DNA from 4 places in the Rhodopseudomonas sp. BAL398 genome. Region 4 is predicted to be linked to each of the others. Evidence: riboswitches for the same ligand, from Rfam matches in the RefSeq annotation. Region 4 holds a riboswitch; each other region holds the start of a gene.

Region 1 (6,949 bases), 430 kb from region 4:
GGAAGCTGCCATCGACCACATGCGGATCATCCGCCGGATTGCCCCAGCGCGCCTCCACCGCGCGCCGGACATTCTCCGGCAGCGTCGCAAAGGCGATCTTGTAGTCCGCCACCGGCCAGGCCACGCCGCCGATGCGCGCCGCCCGATCGGCGAGCGCATTGGTCGGGCCGTCCTGCAGGATCCGCACCAGGGTGGCGGCGTCGCCCGGCGCCTCGCCGCTGGCGTAGCCGGCGTCGCGCATCGCCATCAGCACGTCAACCAGACTCTGCGGCGTATCAAGCCCGACGCCGTTGCCGAGGCGTCCGTCGCGGTTGGGGTAGTTCGCCAACACGATGGCGACGCGGCGCTTGTGCGGCGGCAGCCGCCGCAGCCGAACCCAGGCCCAGGCCAGTTCGGCGACGGCGTCGACGCGATCGGCGAGCGGGTGATACAGCGTCGGGGTGAAATCCGCGTCACTATCGTTGCGCTGCTTGAAGGCAACCACGCCGGCAAAGAGTCGGCCGTCGACCTCCGGCAGCACCACATGCATCGCCAGGTCGCGCGGGTTGAGGCCGCGGCTGGAGGCCTGCCAGGCCTCTTGTGACATTGCGGCCTGCGCCACCTGCAGCACCGGGCAACCCGAGGCCGCCAGCACCCCGGCATCGTCGCTCGCCGTGGCGGTGGCGAAAGCGGTGGCGTTGATGATGACATCGGGCGGATAGGCCGCCAGCGCTGCGCGCAGAAACGCCGCCGAGCGCGCATCCTTCAGGCTGGTGACATAGAGGCAGACCGGGTTGAGGCCGCGTTCGTCGAGCGCAGAGCGCAGCGCGTCGATCGCCGCGGTATCGGAGCCCGCGACCAGCGCGCGGTAGAAGATCACCAAGGCGTTGCGCCGCGCGGTAGGCGCGGGTTCGGCCGGCCAGAACCCGGCGGCCGGCATCGGTCGCGCCGGCGGCGGCGCGTCGTCGCGCATGATCAGATAGGCGGCGTAGCGCAGCGCCAGCTGGGCATTGTCGACGCCACCCTCGGAGCAATAGCGCCACAGCGCATGGCTGTCGTCGAGGTCGACCGTGCCGCGCGCCGCCAGCGCCGGATCGAACGCCATCTCGCCCGGCACGCAGGCGAACAGCGTGCCGCGCCGCAGCGCATCGGCGCGTAGACTCTCGACGCCGTGCGGCCAGTAGCTCTCGCCGCCGAGCATCCGCAGCAGCACGATCTTGGCGCCGCGCAGCGTGCGCTCGACATAAGCATCGACCGAGGCCGGATGGCCGAGCGCCAGCAGATTGGTCAGGCGCAGGCTGGGATAATCCTTCGGCAGCGTCGCATGCGCCGCCGCGAAAGCCGCCAAGTCGCTATCGGCGGCCGACAGCACCACGATGTCGGCGGTCTCCTGCCCGAGATCACGCGCGATCGCGCCGTCGTCGATAGTGCCGCCCTGGTCGAGTTTCAGATGCATCCGGGAGAAGTAGCCTTGGTCGTGGTCGAAGTCGAATTGGCTTCCCTCCCCCTTGTGGGGAGGGTCGGCCAAGCGAAGGCGATGCGCAGCATCGCCGAATGCGGAGGCCGGGGTGGGGGTGCCGCGGGCACGGCGCCCGTGGCCCCACACCCGACCCGGCTTCGCTTCGCTCCGCCGGGCCACCCTCCCCACAAGGGGGAGGGAGAAGGACTACCCTGCCAGCGCGCGGCGCGCCGCGGCGGCGTCGAATCCCTTCAGGCCAATCACCACCAGATGCTCTGTTCGCGTCGCATCCGGCCGCGCGAAGGACAGTTCGACGCGGGCGCCGACCGCCTGCACCACGATCGGTGCCGGCCGATCGGCGATTCGCGCGTGGCCCTTGACCCGCAACACGCCGTCGAGACCGAGCGCGTCGGTGACGCGGCCGCGCATCGCGTCGACGCTGCTCGCGGCCGACGGCGTCACCACGATCGACACGAAATCGTCATGGTCGTGCTCCTCCTCCTCGCCATGGTGCCCGGTGCGGGCGGCGAGATCGTCTTCGGCCGCCGCATTCAGCCCGATCAGCACCTGCGGCGCCACGGCGCCATGCGAGCGCACGATGCGAACCCCCGGCCGCAGCATCGCGGCCAGCCGCGTCTCGATATCGGCCAGCATCTCCGGCGCCACCAGATCGGCCTTCGACAGCACCACCAGATCGGCGCAGGCGAGCTGATCCTCGAACACTTCCTCGACCGGATCGTCATGATCGAGCGACGGGTCGGCGGCGCGCTGGGCCGCCACCGCGCCTTCGTCGAGAATGACGCGGCCTTCCGCCAGCGCCAGCGCGTCGACCACGGTGACGACGCCGTCGACGGTGGCGCGCGTTCGCACCGCCGGCCAGGCGAAGGCTTTCAGCAGCGGCTGCGGCAAGGCCAGCCCGGAGGTCTCGATCACGATGGCGTCGAGCGGAATCTCGCGCGTCAGCAATTTGTCCATAGTGGGAATGAAATCGTCGGCCACGGTGCAGCAGATGCAGCCATTGGTCAGCTCGACGATATCGCCGGGCGCGCAGGCATTGGCGGCGCAATCCTCGACCAGACCGCCGTCGAAGCCGGCGTCACCGAATTCATTGACGATCACGGCGATGCGGCGGCCCTCGGCCTCCATCAGCAGCGCGCGCAGCAGCGTGGTCTTGCCGGCGCCGAGAAAGCCGGTCAGCACGGTGACGGGGACACGGACGGTCATGGGTTGAGTTCTCCTGAGCGCTTGAGCCACAGCGGCAGCCCGGCGGCGATGAAAACGACATTGGGAACGGTGGCGGCGACGATCTGGTTGAGCCGGCCCTGCGCGTCGCGAAAGGCGCGGCCGAGCGGCGTCTCCGGCACCAGGCCGAGACCGATCTCGTTGGAGACCAACACGATCGGATATTGCGCCACGCCGAGAAACCGGGTCAGCCGGCGCGCCTCGATCTCGGGGTCGCGCTCGGCCAGCATCAGATTCGACAGCCACAGCGTCAGACAATCCACCAGCACGGCGCGGCCGTGGATGGCTTCGCGGGTCAGCGCCTCGACCAGCGCCAGCGGTTCCTCGACGGTGGTCCAGCCGGCGCCGCGGCGGGCGCGGTGATGGGCGATGCGCGCCGTCATCTCGGCGTCGCCAGCGGTGGCGGTGGCGAGGTAGATCTGCGATCGCCCGCTGGATTCGACCAGCCGCTCCGCAAAGCCCGATTTGCCGGAGCGCGCGCCGCCCAGCACCAGCGTTGAGGACAGCGCGGTCATGACGGGGCGCGTCCGTCGTCCGGCGACCAGCGCGCCGGCGGCAACCGCGCCACCATGCCCTTGCGCAACACCGCAGCGCGCTCGCGCCACGGCACCAGCCCGTAGCCGGATTTTTGGTAGGAGCGCACGAAATCCAGCAGCGCTGCGCTGCCGCTGTCGGTTTCGAGGTCGCCAAACAGGAAGGTGTAGCCATCCGGGCTCGACACCGCGACGGTGGCCGGGCGCTTGCAGACGCTCAGACACTGAACCGGCCGCACCACGACGCCGGGATCGCCGGCGCCGAGCCCGGCCTTGATGGCGTCGAACATCTGCGGCCCGACGGTCGCGCTGCCGTCGGCGGATTTGCAGGTGGTGCAGACGCTGACCACGACCGGGCCCGCGGGGGCGTCGCGGCGGGGTTCGATCGGCGTCAGAGCGTCGGCTGGGTGATCGGCGGAGGCCGGATCGAGGCGGTCGCGGTCCATGTCAAGCTCACGTCAAGGCCTTGCGGCCGCGAGCTTTGTTGGGTTCGCGCGGCAACGGCTTGCGCCGTCACGCTCGCTCCCGTCCGGTGCACCCCGCCCCGACGACGCCTCCAAAGCACAATCCGTGATGGCAGGTCTCCTGGCTCGCGAGTCGTCGCCATTCGCCGCCTTCCCAGGATATCCCAGTGGCCTCGGCGAGGGCTCGTCGCTTACAGTTGCGGGGGCAGCACCGGGATTGAACGAATTCGCACCGGCTTCCCTTTTCACCTTCCACGTGGAAGGACCATCGCCCAAACGCTAACCGCGGTGCCCGCGCCGGTCAACCACGCGAAGGTGGTGTTGACCGAGCAAGCTATCCTGACGTCTGGTGCCGACTTCCCAATGAGGACCCACAATGCCGACCGATACCCTGATATGGCAGCCGCCGGCGATCACGCCGCTTGATCCTGCGGCGGAAGCCGCGATTCGCGCGCGAATCGACGGCAAGGCCAAGCCGCTCGGCTCGCTCGGGCAGATCGAGGATCTGGCGGTCCAGCTCGGCATGATTCGGCATCCCGGCGAACCGCGCGGCGATAATGCCGTGCTGATGGTGTTCGCCGGCGATCACGGCCTGACCGCCGAGGGCGTCTCGCAATTTCCCGCCGCGGTGACGGTCGGCATGGTGATGACCTATCTGGCCGGCCGTGCCTGCGCCAACGCCTTCGCAACCGCCAGCCATGTCGATGTCCGGGTGATCGACGCCGGCGTCGCCGCCACGCTGCCGGCGCATCCGGACCTGATCGACGCCAAGATCCGGATGGGCACCGGCAATGCGGCGCGTGAGCCGGCGATGACGCCGCAACAGGCTGCCGCCGCTCTGACCAAGGGCTGCGAACTCGCGGTCGCCGAAATTCGCGACGGCGCCGACATCATCGCGCTCGGCGAAATGGGGATCGGCAACACCGCCTCGTCGTCGCTGCTGCTGCACCGGCTGGCGCCGGCGCCGCTCGAACAATGCATCGGCGTCGGCGCCGGTCAGGATTCCGCCGGCATGGCGAAAAAGCGCGCCGCGATCGAATTGGCGGCCGCGCGCAGCGACGTCACCGCGCCGCTCGATGTGCTGGCCGAATTCGGCGGGCTGGAAATCGCCATGATGGCCGGCGCGATCCTCGGCGCCGCCTCAATGCGCCGCCCGGTGATCATCGACGGCTTCATCGCCACCGCGGCGGCGCTGCTCGCGGTCCGGCTGTGCCCGGCGGCGCGCGGCTATTGCGTGTTCGCGCATCGCTCGGCCGAGCGCGGCCATGACCTGGCGCTGGCCGCGCTCGACGCCAAACCCTTGCTCGAACTCGGACTACGGCTCGGCGAAGGCACCGGCGCGATTCTCGCGGTGCCGCTGCTGCGCGCCGCGGCGCGGCTGTTGACCGACGTCGCCGATCTGTCCGACGTGCTGGCCGGAAAGATCTGAGCGGACGTAACGATGACCAAAACTCTCCCCAATGCCGCCATTGCGAATGCGGCGCCGCCGCGCTTCGACGCAAAGTTTCAGGCGCAATTGGCCGAACTGATCGCATGGCGCCGTGACGTGCGGCGATTTCGCCCGGACCCGGTCGCGCCCGAGCTGATCGAACGCCTGCTCGATCTGGCGCAACTGGCGCCCTCGGTTGGCAATAGCCAGCCATGGCGCTGGGTCAGCGTCGATAGCGCGGCGATGCGGCAAAAAATCCGCGGCAATTTCGTTCGCAGCAACGATTCCGCGGCGGCGAATTATCGCGGCGCGCGCGCCGAGCTTTACGCGCGACTGAAGCTGGAAGGCATCGACATCGCGCCCCGGCAATTCGCGCTGTTCTGCGATCACGGCACCGCGCAAGGCTCGGGCGTCGGCTGCCAGTCGATGCCCGAAGCGCTGGACTATTCGGTCGCGGTGATGATCGAGACCTTCTGGCTCACCGCCCGCGCCGCCGGCCTCGGCGTCGGCTGGGTCTCGATCCTCGATCCGGTCGAAGTCACCGCCGATCTTGACGTGCCGCAGGGCTGGAAATTCATCGCCTATCTGTGCGTCGGCTGGCCGGTCGAAGAACATATCGACCCCGAACTGGTGCGCCACCACTGGCAGGACCGCACCGGCGCGGGTCGCCAGGTCATCTCGCGCTGAGTCGCGCGCGCGATATTTTTCGGGGTGAACTGATTCACTTGGTGCCAAGGATGCAGTCATTCCGGGGCGCGAGCAGCGATAGCTGCGCGCGAACCCGGAATCTTGCCGAGAGTCCATGAGCGGCTGCCCGTGCCGCAAGATTCCGGGTTCACTCGGCCCATAGCGCGTTGAAGACGCGCGTAAACGCGCTTATCGGCCTCGCGCCCCGGAATGACCGCGCCCTTGGAAAAGCCGCCCGAAAGATGCGCTACACCGCCTACACCGCGACGGCGTGGCGCGCGGGAGAGCGCTCCGGCATCGGCCGCATCGCAGGCCCGCCGAGCGGCAATTCGGTGGTCGATTTAATCTGCTCCATGGTGAACATCGACGAGACGTCCTGCAGGTCGATCTTGGCAATCAGCCGCTGATAGACGTCGTCATAGGCGGCGATATCCGGGACCACGGCGCGGATCAGATAATCGACTTCGCCGCTCAGCCGATAAAAGTCCACCACTTCGGGGAAACTGTTGACGATGCTGCGGAAGCGCTGGACCCATTCGGCATTGTGCTGATTGGTCCGCACCGCGATGAAGACGCTGACGCCGAGATTCAGCTTGTCGGCGTCGAGCAGCGCGACGCGCTTTTTGATGTAGCCGGATTTCTCCAGCTTCTGAATCCGCCGCCAGCACGGCGTCGAGCTGAGACCGACCCGATCGGCGACCTCTTGCATCGACAGGCTGGAATCGATCTGGAGCGTGGCGAGAATCTTGCGGTCAAGCTCATCAAGCATGGTGGCCTCCAATATCCCAGGGCAGATAGGACAATCATGTCGCCTCTTGCGCTGTTTGTGGAAGGCTATTGTTGGAAATACCTCTTTACGAGAATAAACATCCGCCAGATTGCCCGATAAACAGGCGGCACCCTGCCGTATTTCAGGACGACACAGGGGTGAATCGGCCCACGGCCGTTTCGGTTTGGCTGGCATTGCCGCAGGACCGATCGCGCGCTATCGCCCGGCCGCATAGGCCTGCATGCCGCGCGGATTGGCGGCGGCGCGGCGATAGGGCGCGTCGAGCGACGCGGCGACCAGCCGGCCCTCGGACCAATCCTCACCGATTTCGACCAGATGGCCGCGCCGGCGCAATTCGGCGATGGTGGCCTTGGGCAGCCGGCTTTC
Region 2 (6,949 bases), 2.9 Mb from region 4:
GTTCAGAGTACGCGGGCGGCGCGGCGGTTGGGACATGGATCTCTCTCAAGCAAGGGTGAAACGTCGGACTGAAACCGCAGACGTCCTGGCGCGGCCCCTCGACAGTGTGCGCTGCGGCAGGACGTCACGATTTCGCGACCTTCTATCATGCCGCGCCGCGCTCGTCGTGTTCGCATCGCACCATCAACGGTGCTGGCGAAACAAAGGCACGACGATTGCCGCGCCGCCGCCCGCGCCGCGAGTCAGTGCGGTCCGAAAGAGGCTGATATCAGCGGCTCTTGCATTGGAACCGGATGAGTTAGCAGCACGCTTGCGGCCGCTCACGATCAGTTCATCACCCGCTGCAATGCAGAATCGATTTTCTCAAAACGAACGCATTTATGTTGCGACTTCGTCAGAGTTCCGAGTGTATAGTTTGGGCAACTTGAATCTCAGAGGAGGTCACGATGCCAGCACTCGCTGAAGTCCTGTCGACCAATATGCCTCGTCCCGCGCCGCGTGGAAGTGAGCTGCCGACTTGCCCGGTTTGTGCTGACTCGATGGTTGCCGCAGAAGCATCCGCCTTCATGACCGATAGCGTCGTCAGCTATCTGTGGACCTGTGATACTTGCGGTTACGGATTCGTAACCAAGCATTCGATGAAGCGCATCGTCTGCAGCTGATCGCGCACAGACCGCCCACTTTGTGTTCGATGGATCGGGCCCACGCACGGTCGTCGCTTTGCACTCAGCTAACCCGGCTTGGTGAGCTAGCCACCTAACGAAATCGCTAGCCTGGGTTAGCTCCCAAGCGGGACAAGATTTGGCATCAAGCGCAGCCCCGCCTGGGCTGAACCTGCCGGCCCAAACGCCCGGAAGCCAAGACACCCGGCAGTCAAGCGTTTGACCGCTCATTCTCCTGAGCAGATGTCCGGGCCCGGCTTTATCGATCGGCCCGTCGCAGCAGATAGACGTCCATGATCCAGCCGTGCCGCTGGCGCGCCTCCTGCCGTATCGTTGCGATCTTGTCCTTGACCTCGTCGAGTGGTCCGGCGATCAGAATTTCGTCGGGGGTCCCGAGATGGGCGCCCCAGAAGATCTCCAGATTTGCATCGCGCAGCCGGGCAAAGGCCTGGGTGCCGTCCAGCATCACCACCACGCTGCCGGCGTCATCCGGAAACCCCTCCGCGAGCTTGCGCCCGGTGGTCAACAGCACGGGTTCACCGATCTGGTTCAACGTAATCCGGTGCTTGGCGGCCAGCACCTGCACGCTGCTGATGCCGGGGATCACCTCATAGTCCAGCGCCAGACCCTTGGCGCGCACCCGCTCGATGATCCGCAGCGTACTGTCGTAAAGCGCGGGATCGCCCCACACCAACAGGCCTCCGACCTGACCATCCGAAAGGCACGCCTCGAACCTTTGCTGATACAGATCGGCAAGCTCCGCATGCCATCGATCGACATCGTCCTGATAATTGCCCGATGACGCCCGCTGCGGCACGTCGATCGCGACCGTGCGATAATCCGCGCGCTCGACGAAACGCTCGCAGATCGCGCTGCGCAGGTTTCGCAACGCGGCCTTCTCGGCGCCCTTGTCGGGAACGAAGAAGACGTCGACCCGATTCAAGGCCTTGACCGCCTGGATCGTCAGAAAGTCAGGATCGCCGGCTCCGATGCCGATCACCAGAATTTTTCGCATCGATTGGCCGTTCTGCCGCCCCGGCGCGGCGATTGCCGCGGCTCCGCTCCGAAAGCGGCGAAGACAGAGCATGGTCGGTCGCCGCACGCAAGCGCAGCCGCGCTATCCGATCGTCGGACGCAGCGCGCCTTGCCGCGCGGTTGACAATGCAAGGCCGCCGCTCCACTCAGTGCGGCGATCGTCCCCTAACACCAATGTGGTCCCGACATGATCGATCGAACGCGATCATGAGCACCGTGTCCGCCTCGACCAAGATCGATGTGCTGGTGGTCGGTGGCGGCAGCGCGGCCTTGTGTGCCGCCATCGCGGCGCGACGCCACGGCGCCACGGTGCGCCTGGTCGAACACGCGCCGTTGAGCCTGCGCGGCGGCAACACCCGCCACGCCCGCAATTTCCGCCTGATGCATGACACCGCGCATTGCTACGTCCCGGACAGCTATGGCGAAGACGCGTTCATGAACGATCTTCACCGCGTCACAAGGGGCGCGACCGACGCGACGCTGGCGCGTGTGCTGATTCGCGGCTCAGCGACGATCGCTCCCTGGCTGCAGGCCAATGGCGTGGCATTGCAGGATCCAGGCTGCGGCGTGATGCCTTATTCGCAGCGCACCGCATTTTTTCTCGGTGGCGGCAAGACGATGATCAATGCGCTCTATGCCACAGCCGCCAGGATCGGCATCGAGATCTGCTATGACAGTGAGGTCGTGGCTTTGCCGACCAGCGATGGCCAAGGCGGGAACGTGGTGATCGATCGAGGCGGCATCACCGAACTGGTGAGCCCGAAGGCGCTCGTGCTGTGCTGCGGCGGCCATCAATCCGATCGCGCCTGGTTGCGCGACAGCTTCGGCGACGCCGCCGACGGGCTGGTGGTCCGCGGAACGCCCTATGCCACCGGACGGGTGCTGCGGATGCTTCTCGATGCCGGCGCCAGGCCGGTCGGCGATCCGTCGCAAGGCCACATCGTTGCGGTCGATGCCCGCGGTCCGCCGGTCGACGGCGGCATCGTCACCCGCATCACCGCGATCCCTTCCGGCATCGTGGTCGACCGCAACGCTCAGCGCTTCCACGACGAGGGCGAGGACGCGCGCAAGACGCATTATGCCCGCTGGGGCGAGCGGATCGCGCAATGCCCCGGCCAGATCGCCTATCTGATTATGGACGCCCATGGCCGGGCGCGGGCGCTGCCGACAGCGCTGCCGCCGATCGAGGCCGATTCCATCGCGGCGCTGGCGGTCAAGCTCGGGCTCGACCCGGCAGCGCTGGAAGCCACGACGCGCGGCTTCAACGCCGCGATCGCCGGCGGCGAATTAATCCAACGGCGCACCGCACAGTTGGCGCCGGCGAAATCGCATGGCGCGGTCGCGCTCGCGGTGCCGCCCTTCGCGGCCTACCCGATGCGACCGGGCCTGACCTTCACCCATTTCGGCGTCGCCGTCGATCCGCAGATGCGGGTGATCAAATCCGACGGCAGCCGTTTCGAGAACATCTTCGCGGCCGGCATGATCATGGCGGCGAATGTGCTCGGCCGCGGCTATCTGGCCGGCCTCGGCGTCACATTGTCGGCGGTGTTCGGACGCCTCGCCGGCGAGGAGGCCGCGCGTCATGCCGCCCGATGACCTGGAAGCCGAGCGGGTGCTGCGAATCTGCACCGCCTGCATGTATTGCGACGGCTTGTGCGCGGTGTTTCCGGCGATCGCCGGCAAGCATGATTTCGCGCCCAACGACCTCACCTATCTGGCCAATCTGTGCCACAACTGCCGTGGCTGCTGGTACGCCTGCCAATACGCGCCGCCGCATCATTTCGCGATCAACCTGCCGAACACGCTGGCCGAATTGCGCCAGCGCTCCTATGCCGACTACGCTTGGCCGCGCTGGCTGGGTCGTGGCTTTGGCGCCAATGCCCGCGTGGTCGCCGCCATCGTCGGCGGCATCACCGCGTCGATGCTGATCGCCACGCTGCTGCTGGTGCCGGCCAATGTGCTGTTTGCCGCCCATCACGGCCCGGGCGCATTCTATCGGGTGGTGCCGTGGCCGATCATGGCCGGGGCCGCCGCGGCGACGCTGCTGTCGGCGATGCTGGCGATCGGCATCAGCGCGGCAAGCTATTGGCGCGCGATCACCCCCCGCGCCGGGACCAAGGCCATCTTGCGCGCGCTGTATCCCGCGGTGCTGGATATCGTAACGCTGCGCAATCTCGGCGGCGGCGGCCCCGGTTGCAACGACGCCGACGAGAAATTCTCCCAGCAACGCCGATGGTTTCACCACGTGATGGTGGCGGGCTTCGCGTTCAGCCTCGCCGCGACGCTGATCGCGGCATTCTATCATCACGTCTACGCCGTCGCGGCGCCCTACTCCTTGACCAGCCTGCCGGTGCTGGCCGGTGGCATCGGTGGGGTGACGATGCTGATCGGGATCGGCGGGCTGTTGCTGCTGGAACGGCGCGCCGACCGCGCCCTCTCCGCCGCCGCCGAGATTCGGCTTAACATCGTGTTCCTGGTCCTGCTCGCTTTGGTGGCCGGGAGCGGCCTTGCGGTGCTGGCGCTGCGCGAGACCGCGGCGATGGGGCTGGTGCTGACGCTGCATCTGGGCATCGTGATCGGCTTCTTCGCCATCCTGCCGGTCAGCAAGGCGGTCCACGGGTTGTATCGATCGCTGGCGCTGCTACGCGCCGCGATCGAGCGCGCGCGCCCGCGACGCAGCGGCGACGAGTGACATCGGTGCAGCCGCAGGACCATCGGGCGCAAGCCGCGGCCGATCGCGCCGTGTGGAGGATTGACTTCCCGGCGTTTCCGTCAGATTGAACCCGCAGCCGATGGTGCCTTGTCTGCGGACAGGGCGAAAAGGGAATACCGGGTGTCAGGATACGGCAAGTTGCCGGATCCGGACCAAGCCGGAGCTGCCCCCGCAACTGTGAGCGGAAAGCCTGCACCGAAAACCACTGGGTCTCGACCTGGGAAGGTGGTGCCGGCGATGACCCGCAAGCCAGGAAACCTGCCGTCGCCTGCTTTGTTCGCCATTCCGGGCGGGGTGTTTCGGAGTGAAGACGTTGGTCGATCGGAGTGCAGGTCCGCTCGCCGCATGTCTGGGTCTCGCGCTTTGCGCGGCCCATCCGGCGACGAGGCTTGCCTATGGATCACTGCGATCAACACGCGCCTGGCCAGGCGCCAGCGGCCAACTTAGTCGAGCGAACGGTCTCGCCGCGGCCCGGCCTCGAGCAATCCGCCGCCGAACTCGTGGTGCTGTCCTTTGCCGACGATGACCTCGCCGCTTTCGCGGCAGCATCGCGCGCGGCTGATGGCTTGCCGCGCCTGCATCTGGCCAATCTGCGCGATCTCGTCGATCCGCATGCGCGCGAGCCGCTGATCGCGACCACGCTGGCGCAGGCCCGCGGAATTCTGATCCGGCTGGGCGGCGGCCTGCCCTGGCCTGACGCCGTCGCGCGGGTCGCCGCGATGGCCGCCGCCAAGGGCATCGCGCTGGCGATCGTTCCGGGCGATGGCCAGGTCGATCCGCAATGCGACGCGGCCTCCAACCTGCCGCCCTCGACGCTGCGCCGGTTGAAAGCCCTGTGCGACAAGCCCGGTCCGGACTCAGCCCGCGCGGCGCTGGTCCAGCTGGCATTGGCCTCCGGTCTGCGAGCAGCGCCGCTCACCCACGCCACGCTGCCGCCCAGCATCGCCCCGACACCGACCCATTCCGAGGCCGCCTCATGAGCTACGTCTACGAGAAAAACGGCGCCGCGATCTACGCGCGCTCCTTCGCCATCATCCGCGCCGAGGCCAGGCTCGACCGCTTCGATGCCGCCGACGAGAAAGTCGCGGTCCGGATCATCCACGCCAGCGGCATGGTCGAGGTCGCCGACGACATCGTCTTCACCGGGGGCTTCAGTGTGGCCGCGGCGCATGCGTTGCGCGCCGGCGCGCCGATCCTGTGCGACGCCCAGATGGTCGCCAACGGCATCACCCGGGCGCGGTTGCCGGCCGATAACGAGGTGATCTGCACATTGAGCGATCCGCGCATTCCAGCACTGGCGGCGCGGCTTGGCACCACGCGGACCGCCGCGGCGATCGAATTGTGGCGCGACCGACTGGCCGGCGCCGTGGTGGTGATCGGCAACGCGCCGACCGCCCTGTTCCGGCTGCTGGAGATCCTGCAGGAGCCGGGCGTGGCCCCGCCGGCCGCGGTGATCGGCATTCCGGTCGGCTTCGTCGGCGCCGCCGAATCCAAGGACGCGCTGCTCGACTACGCCCTGGTGCCGAGCGTGATCGTGCGCGGACGGCGCGGCGGCAGCGCGATGGCGGCCGCCGCCGTCAACGCTGTGGCGAGTGACATCGAATGAGCCGCGCCGCGACGATCTATGGCGTCGGGCTCGGCCCCGGCGATCCCGAGCTGATGAGCGTCAAGGCGGCGCGGCTGATCGGCCAAGCCCGCGTCATCGCGCATTTCCGCAAACCCGGCCGCGCCGGCAATGCTCGTAGTTTGGTGGAAGGCATGCTCGCGCCCGGTGTGGTCGAGGAAGCGATGGAATATCCGGTCACCACCGAAATCGCGGTCGATGACCCCGCCTATAATGCCTGCCTACGCGATTTCTACAACGGCTGCGTCAAACGGCTTCTCGGTCATGTCGACGACGGCCGCGACGTCGCGGTGCTGTGCGAGGGCGATCCGTTTCTCTATGGCTCGTTCATGCATCTGCACAGCCGGCTCAAAGGCCAAGCCAAGGTCGTGGTGGTGCCGGGGATTTCCGGGATGTCGGGCTGCTGGACCGCCAGCGACATGCCGATCACCTTCGGCGACGACGTGTTGAGCGTGGTGCCGGCAACGCTCGACGAGGCCAGCTTGCGCGAACGCTTCGCTGGTGTAGATGCGCTGGTGGTGATGAAGCTCGGCCGCAATCTGCCGAAAGTGCGCCGCGCGCTGGATCATGCCGGGCTCACCGAGCGCGCGGTCTATGTCGAGCGTGGCACCATGGCCGAGCAGAAGGTGATGCGGCTGGCCGACAAGACCGACGACGAGGCGCCCTACTTCTCGGTGATCCTGGTCCATGGCCAAGGACGACGGCCATGAGCGGATCGCTGATCATCGCTGGCCTCGGGCCCGGCGCCGCCGATCTTGTGACCCCGGAAGTCACCGCCGCGCTGGCCCAGGCCACCGATCTGATCGGCTACGCGCCCTATGTGGCCCGCGTCGCCGAGCGGCCCGGCCTCACCCGTCACGGCTCCGACAATCGTCAAGAGCTCGACCGCGCCGGGCACGCGCTGCGGCTGGCCGC
Region 3 (6,949 bases), 2.7 Mb from region 4:
CCAAGCGATAGGCCAGTTTTGAAGGTGTGCCGAAAGGTATGCCAATAGGTTGAGCCGTCCGTCACCCCAACTTGCGGCAGGTATGTTTCATTGAACCGTTTCGGAATGAAGCGCGGAAAGTAGTGGTTCAGGCTGTCGCCGTGTCCGTTTTCGGAGGCCCTTTGCTTGGCTTCCATGCCCTTCCGATACCAGTCGGGAAACAGGTGTGTCTCGCCGGCAAGCTTCAATGCGTGAACGTATTTCAGTAGCCCGTGATTTAGAAGCTTACGGTGAACGGGAACCATGCGCTTCGATCCAGCATTCTTGGTCTGCTCTTCAATATTGAAGATCAGAACGTCACGTTCGCTTCGGATGCTGGCTAGCTGCATTTGAGCAAGCTCGCTGGCTCGCATACCGCCGTAGAGGGAGATCAGCATTGCCCATTCGAACTCACCCATCGGCCTTCTGAACATTTCTACCGGAAATATCTGCCGGAGATTGTCGCTGGAAAAATACTTGCGTTTAGAATTGCTCGGCTTGATCGAATCAACCTTGACGCCAACGGCGGGGTTGTCCGGAATGAGATCGCCTCTAGCGCACCAGTTCAGGATCGAATGGATTCGGGACAGATATTTATTGTTGATCGTTCGCGCGGTGAGGGGAGAGAATGGCGTCTTACGTTTCTTGTTCGCGGCTATCGCCTGGGGAAGCGTCATGCCTGGAAAGCGCTTCGTATAATTCGATGGCGTGTCGGCAAGAGCGCGTTTTAATCCTAGGAGGTCTGCACGGACGATTCTGTAGAGCGGCTTTTTGTCTTCCAAGAATTCTTCAAACATTCGTATCGCGACTTCGCATTCCTTATTGGTCGCGGGCATGGCGCTGCGCTCTTTGCAGTATTCCGGGAAGACCTCGCCCAGCGATTTGGCGCTGTCGGCATCCAACATGCGGACCAGCAGCGGATCAGATGCCAACGGCTTTGCGGGGATGAGCAGGGGATGGGTAGGAGTGCCATTGAAATCCCCATCATCACGTTCTTTGTTTCGCTTGATGACCTCAAGCTGGATACCTGCCAGATCGCGGGCGCGTTCCCGCCATTCCGCTGTTCCGGTCTTGACGTCGGTATATCCATCCTGCCGCATCGAATCGATGATCCAGCCGACGCCCGCCGCGATTTCGTCATTGCCGACCTTGCCGCCAGCAATTTTCCGTAGCCGTGCTTCATACGCCGGACCGAAGTTAGACATGTCGGCAGGGGGCTCGTCCGCGCTTCCGTGCATGGCTCTCTCATGGTCGTCCTCGGCAAGTTCGCTGGCGTAATGGGCGCCAGCCATTTGCCGAACCGTGAGTGGCTTGCCCGGCTTAGGCTGAACCTTGGGCTTGAAGGTCGTTCTAACTTGTTGCCGTGCGGCATCGATCTGCACCTGCATGTCCGCGACTGCAGCGGAAAGACGCCTGCGCGCTTCCCGGCGGTCGGCTCCCAAGGGGGCGGTCAATTCCCACTTGTCTGCGAACAGCGAGCGGAGGGCTGTCGGGATGACAATGCGGGCGTAATGGCGGCCGTTGCGGGTGAGCAGGTGAGGGATTTTGGCTGCCAATTTTGCCTCTGTTACAAAAATTTCTGTGAAACAGTTTGTAACATGAAGGTGTGAAAGTTATGCCGATAAAATAAGGGGAATATGTATATTGCTACAAAAAATACGTGAGGAGCGGGTTCCCTTCACCCGCTCCAATGATTTCAAGGCGTTAGCCTGTCTGGTGGATCCCGATCTGACCGGGCTGCCGATTCCCTCAGACCGACAGCCATTCCTCGCCCGGCGCCGATCGGCGCCTCCCGGGCTGACCGTCCGGGTCAGCTGCCGAGAACCCCGCGCGTCGCCTTGTCGAGTTCTTCGACGTAGCGCCGCCGCGCGAATGACTCGCTGAGAAAGCCGATCACCTTGCGGTTGTCCTCGGATTGGATCACGGCGAGCAGTTCGGCTTCGGCGTCGTCGAAGATTTTCATGGCAGTCTTGATGTTCATCTCCGGCCGCAGCGCCACATCGATATATTTGGCGAGCTCGACCACCTGGATCTCGTCGGCGATCGAATCGAGATCGCCGGAAAACAGTTCCGGCAGCATCACCACCCCGCAATATTCGTCGGCCTTGTTGACCACCACGATGGCCCGACAGGAGCCCAGCGCGAATTGAGCGCGGCAGGCGGCGATCGTCGCGGTCGAGGGCACCTGGCCGATATCGGTTCGCATCGTGCGTTCGACCGTAAGATTGCGCAGCCAGCCGACATCATTGGCGCTGCGGATGGTTTCGCCGCTGAGATGAAGTCGCCAGGTCGAGAACGAGTGACCGAACAGGAAGCGGACGCCGATGCTGGTCACGATGCAGGCGGCCAGAACCACCGCCGTCACGTCGACATTTCGTGTCATTTCCAGGACCAGAAACGCCATGGTGAGCGGTCCGCCGACGATGGCGACGCCAAGCGTCGCCATGCCGGTCAGCATGCTGACCTGGGGATCGACGGCGATGGTGGGCAGCCATAGCAGCAGCACCGCCGCGTAGAATTTGCCGATCAGGCTGCCGACAAACAGCGAGGCGAAGAACAACCCGCCACGAAATCCGGACCCCAGGGAAATCATGCAGGCCGTCATCTTCAGGGCAATCACCACCGCGATCACCCCGATCGCCATCTCCCGATGCAGATCGAGCAGCATCGCCCCGTGGCCCGCCGCCAACACCTGCGGGGTCACGATTGCCAGACAGCCGACCAACAGCCCGCCGACCGCGGGTCTGATCCAGACCGGCATCCCGGTTCGGGTAAAGATCTTTTCGAAGACCGGCGAACTGCGCATCACCGCGATGCCGACCGCGCCGGTGATCAGCGCCAGCGCGATCAGCGCCAGATATTGCTCGACCCCCACCGCGCTGACCCGGAGCAGCTCGAGCGAATAGGGGGCGCCGCCGAGCCAATGCGCGGTGATCGCGCCGGCCAGGGAGGCCGCGAGAATCGGCGCGGCGCTGGCCACCGAATAGACCCCGACAATCAGCTCGCAGGCATAGAACGCGCCGGTGATCGGCGCGCCGAACGCCGCCGCAATCGCCGCGGCCGAGCCGCAACCGACGATCAGGCGCTGGTCGTTTCGCCGCAGATTGAGGAATTGCCCGAGCAACGAGGCGGCTGCGGATCCGATCTGGGTATAGCCCGCCTCGAGTCCGACCGACGCCCCGCAACCGTTGGAGATCAGCGTCTGACCGCTGACCACCGCGCTGTCGCGAAACGACAACAGCCCACCGCGCAGCGCATTGGCCTCGATCGGGTCGACCGCATGGGCGATCTTCCAGCGCCGTCGGCTCCACTCCATGATGCCGAGCACAAGGCCGCCGATGGCCGGGGCCATCAGCGCCACATGCGGTGTGACATAGGCATTGGCGCTCAGCCGCACATCGACCGCGATGCCATAGATCAGAACGTGGGCGATCTGGGCGATTTCGCTCATGAGGGTGACGACGGCGCCGACGCCCACGCCGATCAGCAAGGCGAGCGGGACGAGGTAGAACTCGTTGCTGCGCAGCAGCAGCCGCATTCGCATCAAGATCAGATTCAGGCCCAGGCGATCATTGCGGTGTTGAACCTGATCCATCTCCGCCAACTCGATTCCACCAATCTCAGCGTTTCGTTCAGCCGGGCCGCTCGGCGCGGTCCCCAGGCGATCGCCGTCCTTCTAGCCATAAGGAGATGGCGCTGTATATCTCGATTCATCCGTAGCTCGGGAGAGCCGGCGGCCGCGCTGCCGGGCGGCGCCAGCCTACGGCGACTCGGCCGCCGGGGGGCAGATCTGCCGCGAGCGCTACGAACAGGCTCGCAAGGCCCGCCGTTGGGACCATTTACAGACGTTGTCATGCTTGATAGGCATCAGGCGTAGTTCTCGTTCGGCGGTGCCGGACGAGATAATAGGGAACACGGTGCGCCGCGTCCGCGCGGTTATTCCGAGGCTGCCCCCGCAACTGTAAGCGGCGAATCTCGCCGAGAGAACACCACTGGTCCGCAAGGGCTGGGAAGGTTCGGCGAGATGATGACCCGTGAGCCAGGAGACCTGCCACAACCGTTCGCAGCCGCGGACGGCTCGTTCGTCTGACGCCGGGGTGTGCGTCGTGCAACATCACGGCGCGACTGCGCCGGTGTGAGCACGGGTCCTCGCGCGTCTCCTTATGGGAATCGCGGCCGCAATCCGGCCGCGTGTTGGGAGACACGTTCATGAAACTCTTCAATTCAGTTCTGGCCGCTGCTGTGCTGGCCTGGGTGGCGCCGGCCGAAGCCCACTTCCAGCTGATCTATACCCCCAAGGTGAACCTGGAGAAGCGGACCGAGATCCCGTTGTTGCTGGTGTTCTGGCATCCGTTCGCGAATGGCCACGCCATGGACATGGGTAGGCCGGAGCAATTCTTCGTCATCAACAAGCACAAGAAGACCGATCTGCTCGGCACGCTGGCGCCGGTGACCTTCAAGGGCGCGGAGAATTCCGCCGCCGCCTTCGAGACCAAATTCACCCCCAAGGGACTTGGCGATTACGTCTTCGGCCTGGTGCCCGCGCCCTATCTGGAGACCTCCGAGGACAAGTACATCCAGCAGATCACCAAATCCTTCGTGAATCTGGGCGGCGCGCCGACCGACTGGGACAAGCCGCTTGGCCTGCCGACCGAGATCGTGCCGCTCAACAAGCCGACCGCGATCGTCGCCGGATCGACCTTCTCCGGTCGGGTTCTGTCCGAAGGCGAGCCGGTCGCCGACGCTGAAGTCGAGATCGAATATATCGCCGCCGAACCGGACCTCGCCACGCGCAGCGCCGGCAAGCCGAGCGTCACGCCACCGCCCGGCGGCACGCTGATCGCCAAGACCGACGCCAATGGCATTTTCACCTTCGGCATTCCCAAAGCGGGGTTCTGGGGTTTCGCCGCGCTCGGCGTCGGCCCGGCGAAGAAATTCGAGGGCAAGGATCTGTCGCAAGACGCGGTGATCTGGGTCCGCGCCAACGATCTCAAGTGACGCCAGGAGAGCCGCCATGCATATCGTCGACGGAGCGCTTTCCCTGCCGGTCCTCGTCACCGGCTCCGCGATCGCCGTCGCGGGCATCGGCATTGGCCTGCGACAGATGCCGATCGACAAGATTCCGGCCGCCGGGGTCCTGAGCGCGACCTTCTTCGTCGCCTCCCTGGTCCATGTTCCGATCGGTCCCTCGAGCGTTCACCTCATCGTCAATGGCCTGGCCGGGCTGGTGCTCGGCTGGGCGGCCTTTCCGGCGCTGTTCGTGGCTTTGTTGTTGCAGGCGGTGTTCTTCGGCTTCGGCGGCCTGACCGTGCTGGGCGTCAACACGGTCGATATCGCGCTGCCGGCGCTGATCGTCAGCTATGTCTGCCGGCCCGGCATCGTCCACGCCTCGCCGGCGGTGGCGGCGATTTGGGGCGGGGTTGGCGGCGCGCTGGCGATCGCGCTGACGGCGATCTGCGTCGGCGTGGCGCTCGGCTTCTCCGGCAGCGAATTCATCCCCGCCGCGAAGCTGGTCTTCATCGCCCATATTCCGGTGATGGTCATCGAGGCCGTTCTCACCGCCGCGGCGGTCTATCTCGTGCGCCGGGTCAAGCCGGAATTGTTTGACGCCTTCGCCGCGCCGGCGCCCCAGGGAGCATGATGCCATGATCAAGACCGCGATGACTAAGACCATTGCCTCGGTGCTGCTCGCGCTGCTCATCGCCTGCGGAGCCTGCGTCCCGGCGCTGGCTCACAAGGTCGTCGCCGGCGCCTATGCCAGCGGCGACCGCATCGAGGGTGAAATCGGCTTCTCCGACGGTTCGATGGCCAAGAACGCTCTGGTCGAAGTTCTGGCGGAGGATGGCGGCAAACTCGGCGAGACCCATACTGCCGAGGACGGCACCTTCGTCTTCACGCCGACCAAGCGGGTGGTCCATATTTTCCATGCCGATCTCGGTGGCGGCCACGTCGCCAATATCCGCCTGGAAGTCTCGGACCTGCCTGCGACGCTCAAAGCGTCAGGTACCGACAAGGCCCCGGCCGCCGCCGTGACCAGCGCCGCGAAGACGGCCGAAGCTGCCGCGGGCGGGATCAGCGATGCGCAACGTGCGGCTCTCGTCGAGGCGGTGCGCAACGAGGTCAAGCCGCTGCGGCGGGAGATCATCGCGCTGAAGGAGAAGAACGACCTGCAATCGATCCTCGGCGGCATCGGCTATATCGGCGGCCTGTTCGGCCTGTGGTTCTTCCTGGCCGCGCGACGCCAGCAAAAGCGGGCCGCCTGATGGGCCACGTCATCGGCGGCGAAGTGGTTGGCGTTCTGGAGACGGCGGTCACGCGGCGCAGCCCGCTCGCAGGGCTCGACGGACGGGTCCGCATCATCGTCACCGCCGTCTTTGCCGTCACCGTCGTATCGCTGAGCCATTTCGGGCCGCTGCTCGCGGCCTTGGCCGGCGCCGTCGCCATCATGCTGCTGGCGCGGCTGCCGATCGCCCGCACGCTTCGCCGCGTCGTCGCGATGGATGCCTTTATCGTGTTCATGATCGCGACGCTGCCCTTCACGGTGCCGGGCGAGCCGCTGTTCAGCCTGTTCGGTTTTCCGGCGAGCCGGGAAGGGATGGTGGAGGCACTGACGATCGCGCTCAAGGCCAATACGGCGGTGCTGGCGGCGATGGCGCTGCTGTCGTCGTTCGATCCGGTGGCGTTCGGGCGGGCGCTGGCCCGGCTCGGCATGCCCGAACCGCTGGTCCATCTCATCCTGTTCAATGTCCGCTATATCGACGTGCTCGACCGCGAGTATCAACGGCTGCGCGTGGCGATGCGGGCGCGCGGCTTTCGGCCGTCGAATTCGCGTCACACCTATGTCAGCTTCGGCTATCTGATCGGGATGCTGCTGATCCGCGCGCTGGAGCGTTCGGAGCGCATCTTGCAGGCGATGAAATGCCGGGGCTTC
Region 4 (6,949 bases):
CGCGGCCTTCAGCTTGGCCATATTGTCGAGCACGGCCCTGGTCGAGGCGTCGCGGTCGTTCTTGTCGGCCTTGGCCTCCTGCGAGGCCTTGGCCGCCTTGTTGAAGCGCGCCTCGGCGCGGTCTCGGTCTTCTTTTGTCATGTCAGGTCGATTTCTTCTTTTTGGCCTTGGCAGCAGGTTCCGCCGGCTGCTCGAGCTCGGCGGCCTCTTTGGCCAGCCGCATCGCCCGCAGGGTCTCGGTGCGCTTGCGGATCGCGATATCCTCGGCGGCGATATCGGCCATCGCCTTGATGCCCTCGGCCTGCTGGGCAGCCTTGCGATTCTGACGAATTTCTTTCAGTTCGGCAGCCGATTTCGGTTCCGTGTCCATGGGTCCTCGAATGATAGAGGGAAATGACGACGTCGTCGTTGGTTCCTCATAGCACAAATCGGCGCCCGCCGCAGCTTTTTGCCCGAATAGGGGGCAAAAGGCCTAATTCGCCGCGAACAATCCCGGATATCGCAGCGGACCGCGGCCGCGCAGGCAAGACCCGGCCGCCTTGGCGGCGGCGGGGTCTGCCGATCGCCCTGGCCGCTCGCGTCAGTTGCTCAGGCGCATGCCGGCAAAGACGCCCAGCCCGGGCTGCAGGAAGCCCACCGGCACCTGGTAGGTCTTGTCGAACAGGTTATCGATCCGGCCGAACACCGTGGCGTGCTCGTCGATCTGGTAATTGGCGGCCAGGTTGACGACCGTGAAGGACGGCGCGTCGAGCAGCGTGGTGCCGAACCGGTCGTAGTCGAGCCATGAACTGGTATGGACGATCGAGGCCGAGAGTGTCGCGCGCTCGATCGGGTTCCAGATCGCCGACAGCGTCACCTTGTTGTCTGGACGGCGCCGCAGGCGCAGGCCGCTGTCTTCGTCGCGGGTGTGGGTGTAGGTGTAATCGACGCGGAAACGCAACGTCTCGGTCGCCTGCAGCGCGACGAATGATTCGACGCCGTAGGTCTTCGCTAGGCCGACATTCTCGTAGGAATAGCCGCCGAGCGCGAGGTCGTATCCGGTCATCGAGATCAGGTCGGTGATCTCGTTGTTGAAGTAGGTCGCCCCGAAACTGGCGCGGTTCTGAAACAGCGGCTGCTCGAAGCCGACATCGTAGCCTTTGCTGGTCTCCGGCTTGAGCGCCGGATTGGCAATCGTGTAGTAGGCCGGGTTATTGACATAGAGCTGCATCAGCGTCGGCGCCTTGAACCCGGTGCCATAGGTCGCCTTCAGCCTGGTGTCGGTGTACGGCACGATGAAGGTCGGCGCGACCCGCCAGGTGGTGTGTCCGCCGAAGCTGTCATTGTCGTCGTAGCGGATATTCGAGACCAGGAAGAAGTTCTTGGTGAATTCCGACTGCAATTCGACGAAGCCGGCGCTGTTGCCGGTGCTCGCGGTGGTGCCGAGCTGCTGGTAGGCGCCGCTCAGGTCGTAGTCTCCGGTCGAATTGGTGCGAATCGAATCGTCCTGGCGTTCCAGCCCAAGCACCACCTTCTGTCCGTATCCGGCGTCGACCACGCCGGTCCAGTCGAATTTCGTCCGCTCGCCCCGATAGGAGCTCGGCGGCGCGATGCCGTATGCAAAGGTCTGGTTATTGGTGGTGAAATCCGCATTGGGATTGACGGTGCGATTCCATTGGTTGGAGTAGCTGAAGCCGAGCGTGCTCTTGAAGCGATCGCCGAGCGGAGACCAGATGGCTTCGCTGCGGGTCAGGAAGTCATGGCTGACCATGTTGCTCTGCAGCGATTCCGGAAATGTGTTCGGATAGTGCGAGTAATCGTCGCCGGTGAAGCCCTTGGAGGCATCGGAATAGCGGCCGACAAAGCTGAAGGCGAGATCGTCGCTGGCCTGAACCCCGAGCTTGGTCGAGTAAGTCTGGTTGTCGTAGCTGTCATTGATGCGCTGCTGGCCCGGAGCCAGAAGATCGCGGGGCGTCACCGCGACGTCGGTGGAGCGAAAATGCGCGACGTTGAAGGCGTAGTCCAGATTGCCCTGAGAGCCGGCGGCGCGGGCGGTCTGGTTGAATGTTCCGAACGAGCCGCCCTCCAGCGTGCCGGTGAGTTTGGCCGGGCCCTGGCCGCGTTTGGTGGTGATCGAAATCACGCCGCCGATCGCATCGGAGCCGTACAACCCGCTCTGCGGCCCGCGCAGGACTTCGATCCGTTCGATGTCGGCGGTCAGCAGATTGGCGAAATCATACGCGCCATTCGGTTTGCTGGGATCGCCGGCGTCGATGCCGTCGATCAGCACCTTGACGTGGTTCGAGTTGGTGCCCCGCATGAAGACCGAGGTCGATCCTCCCGGGCCGCCGGTCCGCACCACATTGAGGCCCGGAACCATGGTGAGGGCGTCGGAGACCGTTCGCCTCTGGTCGCGTTCCAACTCTTCAGAGGTGATCACCGTCACCGAACTGGCGATTTGCTCCGCCGGCGTGGCCAGCCGGGTGGCGCTGACCACAAGGGTCGGCAGCGCGGTGGTCGCATCGGCCTGCTGGGCCTGCGCGACGCAGGGCGGCAGGATCGACACCAGCATGGTCGATGTGAGACAGGCGCGCGACAGCGCGGAGCTTCGCCTTGCGGCAGGATAACGGGACGACATCGGATTGAACCTCGGCTTGACGGGTGTGGCACGTCACAGCGAATGAGGGTTCATCCTTGCGCTTGCGCGCTCCGATGTTGCCAATGTCTGCACTTCCCGACCGACATCTTCGCGTGTGACCACGATTGACGGCAGGTCTCCTGGCTCGCGGGTCGTTGTTTCTGGCGTCGCCTTCCCAGGACCGAGATTCCCAGTGGCATCGGACGCAAGACTCGCCGCTTACAGTTGCGGGAACAGCCGCGGCATTGAACCGCCCCGATTGGAGCCGTCCGCACCGCATTCCCTTTTGATCCCCGAGGGGAACCGTCGCGACGATCTAGGAGGCTGTGATCCGGCCTGTCAATTCGCCGTTCGCGCGCGCTGGCGGCGCGGCGGGCCGGCCGGTGCGTTTTCGTCCCGATGTGGCTTGAACGTCACAGGACAGGGTGCAAGGCAGGCTGTAAGACCTTGGCCGGGCGCGGTGGCATCGCGACCAGGGGATGGCGATCGAGAGATGGCGCGCATGATCGGGCGAAATTTGACGGCGGCGGGCCGCGCGGGCGGGTGGCTCGCCGCGGCGCTGGTGGTCGGTTGCGCGGTGTCGCCGCTGCGGGCCGCCGGCCTGCCGCGGATTGCTTCGCTCAATGTCTGCACCGATCAGCTGCTGGTCACGCTGGCCGATCCGGCGCAGATTGTCGGCCTCAGCCCGTTTGCGCATGATGCCTCGCTCTCGGCGGTGGCCGCGCAGGCCGGCCGCTATCGCGCGCTGTCCGGCGGCGCCGAGGATGTGCTGGTGCTCAAGCCCGACGTCGTGGTGGCCGGCCGTTACGACCGCCGCAGCACCCGCGAATTGCTGAAACACAACGGGTTGCGGGTCGCCGAATTCAACGTGGTGCCGGCTTCGCTCGGCGAGATCCGCGACCAGATCCGGCGGATGGGCGAGATCGTGCAACATCCCGACCGCGCTTCTGCCGAAATCGCCCGGCTCGATGCCGCGATCGCGCGGGCCCATGCGGCGATCGCGCACCGGCCGCTGCGGGTGCTGCCGCTGTGGCGGCGCGGCTGGGTGTCGGGCAGCGGCAGCCTGATCGACCTGCTGTTCGCCGAATCCGGGCTCGCCAACGCGGCGGGCGAGCTCGGCCTGGGGCAGGGCGGCTTCGCCTCGCTGGAGGCGATCGTCGCGGCGCGGCCGGATCTGCTGCTGGTGGCGGACGCCAGCGATGTCGCCGAGGATGGCGGCCGCGCCTTCCTGCTGCATCCGGCGCTGCAGCATTTCTATCCGCGGGCCAAGCGTATCGTGCTGCCGGAGCGGCTGGCGGTGTGCGGTGGCGGATCGCTGGCGGAGGCGTTCGATCGGCTGATCGCCGAACTGACCCGCATCGAACAACAGGAGCGCGACCATGGCTGATTATGTGGTGGAATTCGGCAAGGATGGCAGCCGCGTCGAGCCCGACGGGCGGCTCGACGCGCGCGCGTTCCATCGCAATCACGAGCCGATCCGCGCCGCGCTGGCGCCGTTCCTGCGCGGCCGATCCGGCGACGTGCTGGAGGCCGGCAGCGGCACCGGCCAGCATGTGGTTGAATTCGCCCGCGAGCATCCGGGCATCGTGTGGTGGCCGAGCGATCTCAACGACCAGCATCTGGCCAGCATCGCGGCGTGGCGGGCCCATGCCGGCCTCGACAATGTCCGGGCGCCGCGGCGGATCGACCTCGCCGATCCGGCCTGGTGCGCGCAGCTGGGCGACGGCGACGGTGGTGGCGCCGGACCTGGGCCGCTGCTGGCCGTGTTCTGCGCCAATGTGATTCACATCGCGCCATGGCCGGTCGCCGAAGGGCTGTTCGCCGGCGCCGGGCGCTGCCTGCGGCCGGACGGACGGTTGTATCTGTACGGCCCGTTCAAGCGCGACGGCCACCACACCGCGCTCAGCAATGCGGTGTTCGACACCAGCCTGCGCGAGGCCAATGCCGCATGGGGCGTCCGCGATCTCGCCGATGTGCAGGCGCTGGCCTCCGGCGCCGGCCTCACCCTGGTCGAGACCGTCGAGATGCCGGCGAACAATCTGCTGCTCGGCTTTGCGCGCGCGCCGGCCGACTGAGGGGAAGCACCGTGTCCCGGGCGCGATGCGGCATGAAATGCCGCTTCGCAGAACCGGGACCCCGCTTTTGCTCCAGGCAGCACCGGCGCCTCGGCGCATGGCGCGGCCCCGTTTCCATTGGTTGATTGCGGTCCGGCCTTGCCTATAGTGCCGGCAATTCAGCGCGGCCCATCGGGAACCGGCTGGCAACGGGGCGGAATGGCCGATGGTTGACGTGGCGGCGATCGATGACATTCCCGACGATGCGCGGGCGCGGTCGAATGTGCGGCGGCTGGCCGCCGCCCAGGCGCTGACCGGCGCCAATTCGGCGGTGATCTTCGCCACCGGCTCGATCGTCGGCGCGACGCTGGCGCCGAACATCGCCTACGCCACCGTGCCGCTGTCGATGTATGTGCTGGGCCTGGCCGCCGGCACGCTGCCGACCGGCGCGATCTCGCGGCGCTATGGCCGCCGCGTCGCCTTCACGATCGGCACCGGCTGCGGCATGCTCACCGGCCTGCTCGGCGCCTATGCGATCCTGCACGGCTCATTCGCGCTGTTTTGCTGCGCCACCTTTCTCGGCGGGCTGTATGGCTCGGTGTCGCAATCCTATCGCTTCGCCGCCGCCGACGGCGCCAGCGTGGCCTATCGCCCCAAGGCAATGTCGTGGGTGATGGCCGGCGGGGTGTTCGCCGGCGTGCTCGGTCCGCAACTGGTGCAGTGGACCATGGATATCTGGCCGCCTTATCTGTTCGCCTTCAGCTTCCTGGTGCAGGCCGCGGTGGCGCTGATCGCGATGGCGGTGCTGTCGGGTGTCGACCTGCCGAAGCCGGCGCCGCGCGATCTGCATGGCGGGCGGCCGCTGCTGGCGATCGTGCGGCAGCCGCGCTTCATCGCGGCGGCGGTCTGCGGCATCGTCTCCTATCCGATGATGAATCTGGTGATGACCTCGGCGCCACTGGCGATGCAGATGTGCGGGCTCAGCGTCAGCGATTCCAATTACGGCATCCAGTGGCACATCGTGGCGATGTACGGGCCGAGCTTTTTCACCGGCTCGCTGATCGCGGCGTTCGGCGCCCCGCGCGTGGTTGCCGCCGGCCTGTTGCTGGAAGCCGCCGGCGCGCTGATCGGCATCACCGGGATCACCACGGCGCATTTCTGGGGCACGCTGATCGTGCTCGGAATCGGCTGGAACCTGTCCTTCGTCGGCGCCTCGGCGCTGGTGCTGGAAACCCACCGGCCCAACGAGCGCAACAAGGTGCAGGCCTTCAACGATTTTCTGATCTTCGGCGTGATGGCGCTGGGGTCGTTCTCGTCCGGACAGTTGCTGGCCAATTACGGCTGGACCACCGTCAATCTGGTGGTGTTTCCGCCGGTGCTGATCGGTCTGACAATGCTGGCATTGGTCGGCTTTTCGAAACGGCGCGCGGCGCGGGCGGCGCAGCTCCCAGACTCCGTGCTCTGACCGCTGCGCTGCCGATGCGGAAGCGATGCTCCTCATGGTGAGGAGCCCGCCTGTGGCGGGCGTCTCGAACCATGAGGCCGCATCCCTCGAGACGCGCACAAATGCGCGCTCCTCGGGATGAGGGTGTGCGCTGCCGCTCGCGTCGGACATCGACGCGTCACCCGGAATCTTGCAACGGCGGCGAGATTCCGGGTTCACTCGCAGCTGACGCTGCTCGTGCCCCGGAATGACCGGATGTGGTTATTTCGGTGTCCGCGGCGACAGCGTCGATCCTCATGGTGAGGAGCCCGCCTGTTGGCGGGCGTCTCGAACCATGAGGCCGCATCCCGCAAGACGCGCGCAAATGCGCGCTCCTCGGGATGAGGGTGTGCGCTGCCGCTCGCGTCGGACATCGACGCGTCACCCGGAATCTTGCAACGGCGGCGAGATTCCGGGTTCACTCGCAGCTGACGCTGCTCGTGCCCCGGAATGACCGGATGTGGTTATTTCGGTGTCCGCGGCGACAGCGATGCTCCTCATGGTGAGGAGCCCGCCTGTTGGCGGGCGTCTCGAACCATGAGGCCGCATCCCGCAAGACGCGCGCCAGTGCGCGCTCCTCGGGATGAGGGTGTGTGCTCAGCCCTCGCGCTGGCTGAGCAGGTCGTCGAGATCGAGCCTGCGGGTCACCATCGCCAACGCGCCATCCGGCTGGCGCGGCCATTCGGCCTGCGGGCGGTCGCGATACAATTCGACGCCATTGTGGTCGGGATCGCGCAAGTAAAGAGCCTCGCTGACGCCGTGGTCGCTGGCGCCGTCGAGCTGGATGCCGGCCTG

Evidence for each region. A riboswitch is a leader RNA that binds a small molecule or an ion and turns the genes downstream of it on or off. The one in region 4 is predicted to bind cobalamin.
Region 1: linked by a shared signal. The riboswitch ahead of RBJ75_RS20635 (DUF1636 family protein) and the one ahead of RBJ75_RS18520 (TonB-dependent receptor plug domain-containing protein) in region 4 are both predicted to bind cobalamin.
Region 2: linked by a shared signal. The riboswitch ahead of RBJ75_RS04845 (hypothetical protein) and the one ahead of RBJ75_RS18520 (TonB-dependent receptor plug domain-containing protein) in region 4 are both predicted to bind cobalamin.
Region 3: linked by a shared signal. The riboswitch ahead of RBJ75_RS02875 (DUF4198 domain-containing protein) and the one ahead of RBJ75_RS18520 (TonB-dependent receptor plug domain-containing protein) in region 4 are both predicted to bind cobalamin.

The regions. Positions count from the first base shown of each region.
Region 1 covers NZ_CP133111.1:4,367,388-4,374,336, reverse strand. The annotation lists gene cobN (cobaltochelatase subunit CobN) at 1-1,435, opposite strand, end outside; gene cobW (cobalamin biosynthesis protein CobW) at 1,646-2,662, opposite strand; gene cobU (bifunctional adenosylcobinamide kinase/adenosylcobinamide-phosphate guanylyltransferase) at 2,659-3,195, opposite strand; gene RBJ75_RS20635 (DUF1636 family protein) at 3,192-3,659, opposite strand; cobalamin riboswitch at 3,771-3,962, opposite strand; gene cobT (nicotinate-nucleotide--dimethylbenzimidazole phosphoribosyltransferase) at 4,054-5,106, shown strand; gene bluB (5,6-dimethylbenzimidazole synthase) at 5,119-5,793, shown strand; gene RBJ75_RS20620 (Lrp/AsnC family transcriptional regulator) at 6,050-6,562, opposite strand; gene RBJ75_RS20615 (gamma-glutamyltransferase family protein) at 6,779-6,949, opposite strand, start outside.
Region 2 covers NZ_CP133111.1:1,030,040-1,036,988, reverse strand. The annotation lists gene RBJ75_RS04870 (BrnA antitoxin family protein) at 1-36, opposite strand, end outside; gene RBJ75_RS04865 (hypothetical protein) at 447-662, shown strand; gene cobF (precorrin-6A synthase (deacetylating)) at 922-1,677, opposite strand; gene tcuA (FAD-dependent tricarballylate dehydrogenase TcuA) at 1,905-3,293, shown strand; gene tcuB (tricarballylate utilization 4Fe-4S protein TcuB) at 3,280-4,389, shown strand; cobalamin riboswitch at 4,474-4,691, shown strand; gene RBJ75_RS04845 (hypothetical protein) at 4,806-5,390, shown strand; gene RBJ75_RS04840 (precorrin-8X methylmutase) at 5,387-6,016, shown strand; gene RBJ75_RS04835 (precorrin-2 C(20)-methyltransferase) at 6,013-6,744, shown strand; gene cobJ (precorrin-3B C(17)-methyltransferase) at 6,741-6,949, shown strand, end outside.
Region 3 covers NZ_CP133111.1:617,890-624,838, forward strand. The annotation lists gene RBJ75_RS02865 (DUF6538 domain-containing protein) at 1-1,574, opposite strand, end outside; gene RBJ75_RS02870 (chloride channel protein) at 1,829-3,613, opposite strand; cobalamin riboswitch at 3,876-4,089, shown strand; gene RBJ75_RS02875 (DUF4198 domain-containing protein) at 4,228-5,016, shown strand; gene cbiM (cobalt transporter CbiM) at 5,033-5,659, shown strand; gene RBJ75_RS02885 (cobalt ABC transporter permease) at 5,664-6,281, shown strand; gene cbiQ (cobalt ECF transporter T component CbiQ) at 6,281-6,949, shown strand, end outside.
Region 4 covers NZ_CP133111.1:3,933,866-3,940,814, reverse strand. The annotation lists gene RBJ75_RS18530 (hypothetical protein) at 1-141, opposite strand, end outside; gene RBJ75_RS18525 (hypothetical protein) at 143-370, opposite strand; gene RBJ75_RS18520 (TonB-dependent receptor plug domain-containing protein) at 581-2,617, opposite strand; cobalamin riboswitch at 2,730-2,940, opposite strand; gene RBJ75_RS18515 (ABC transporter substrate-binding protein) at 3,120-4,004, shown strand; gene RBJ75_RS18510 (DUF938 domain-containing protein) at 3,997-4,692, shown strand; gene RBJ75_RS18505 (MFS transporter) at 4,898-6,136, shown strand; gene RBJ75_RS18500 (VOC family protein) at 6,752-6,949, opposite strand, start outside.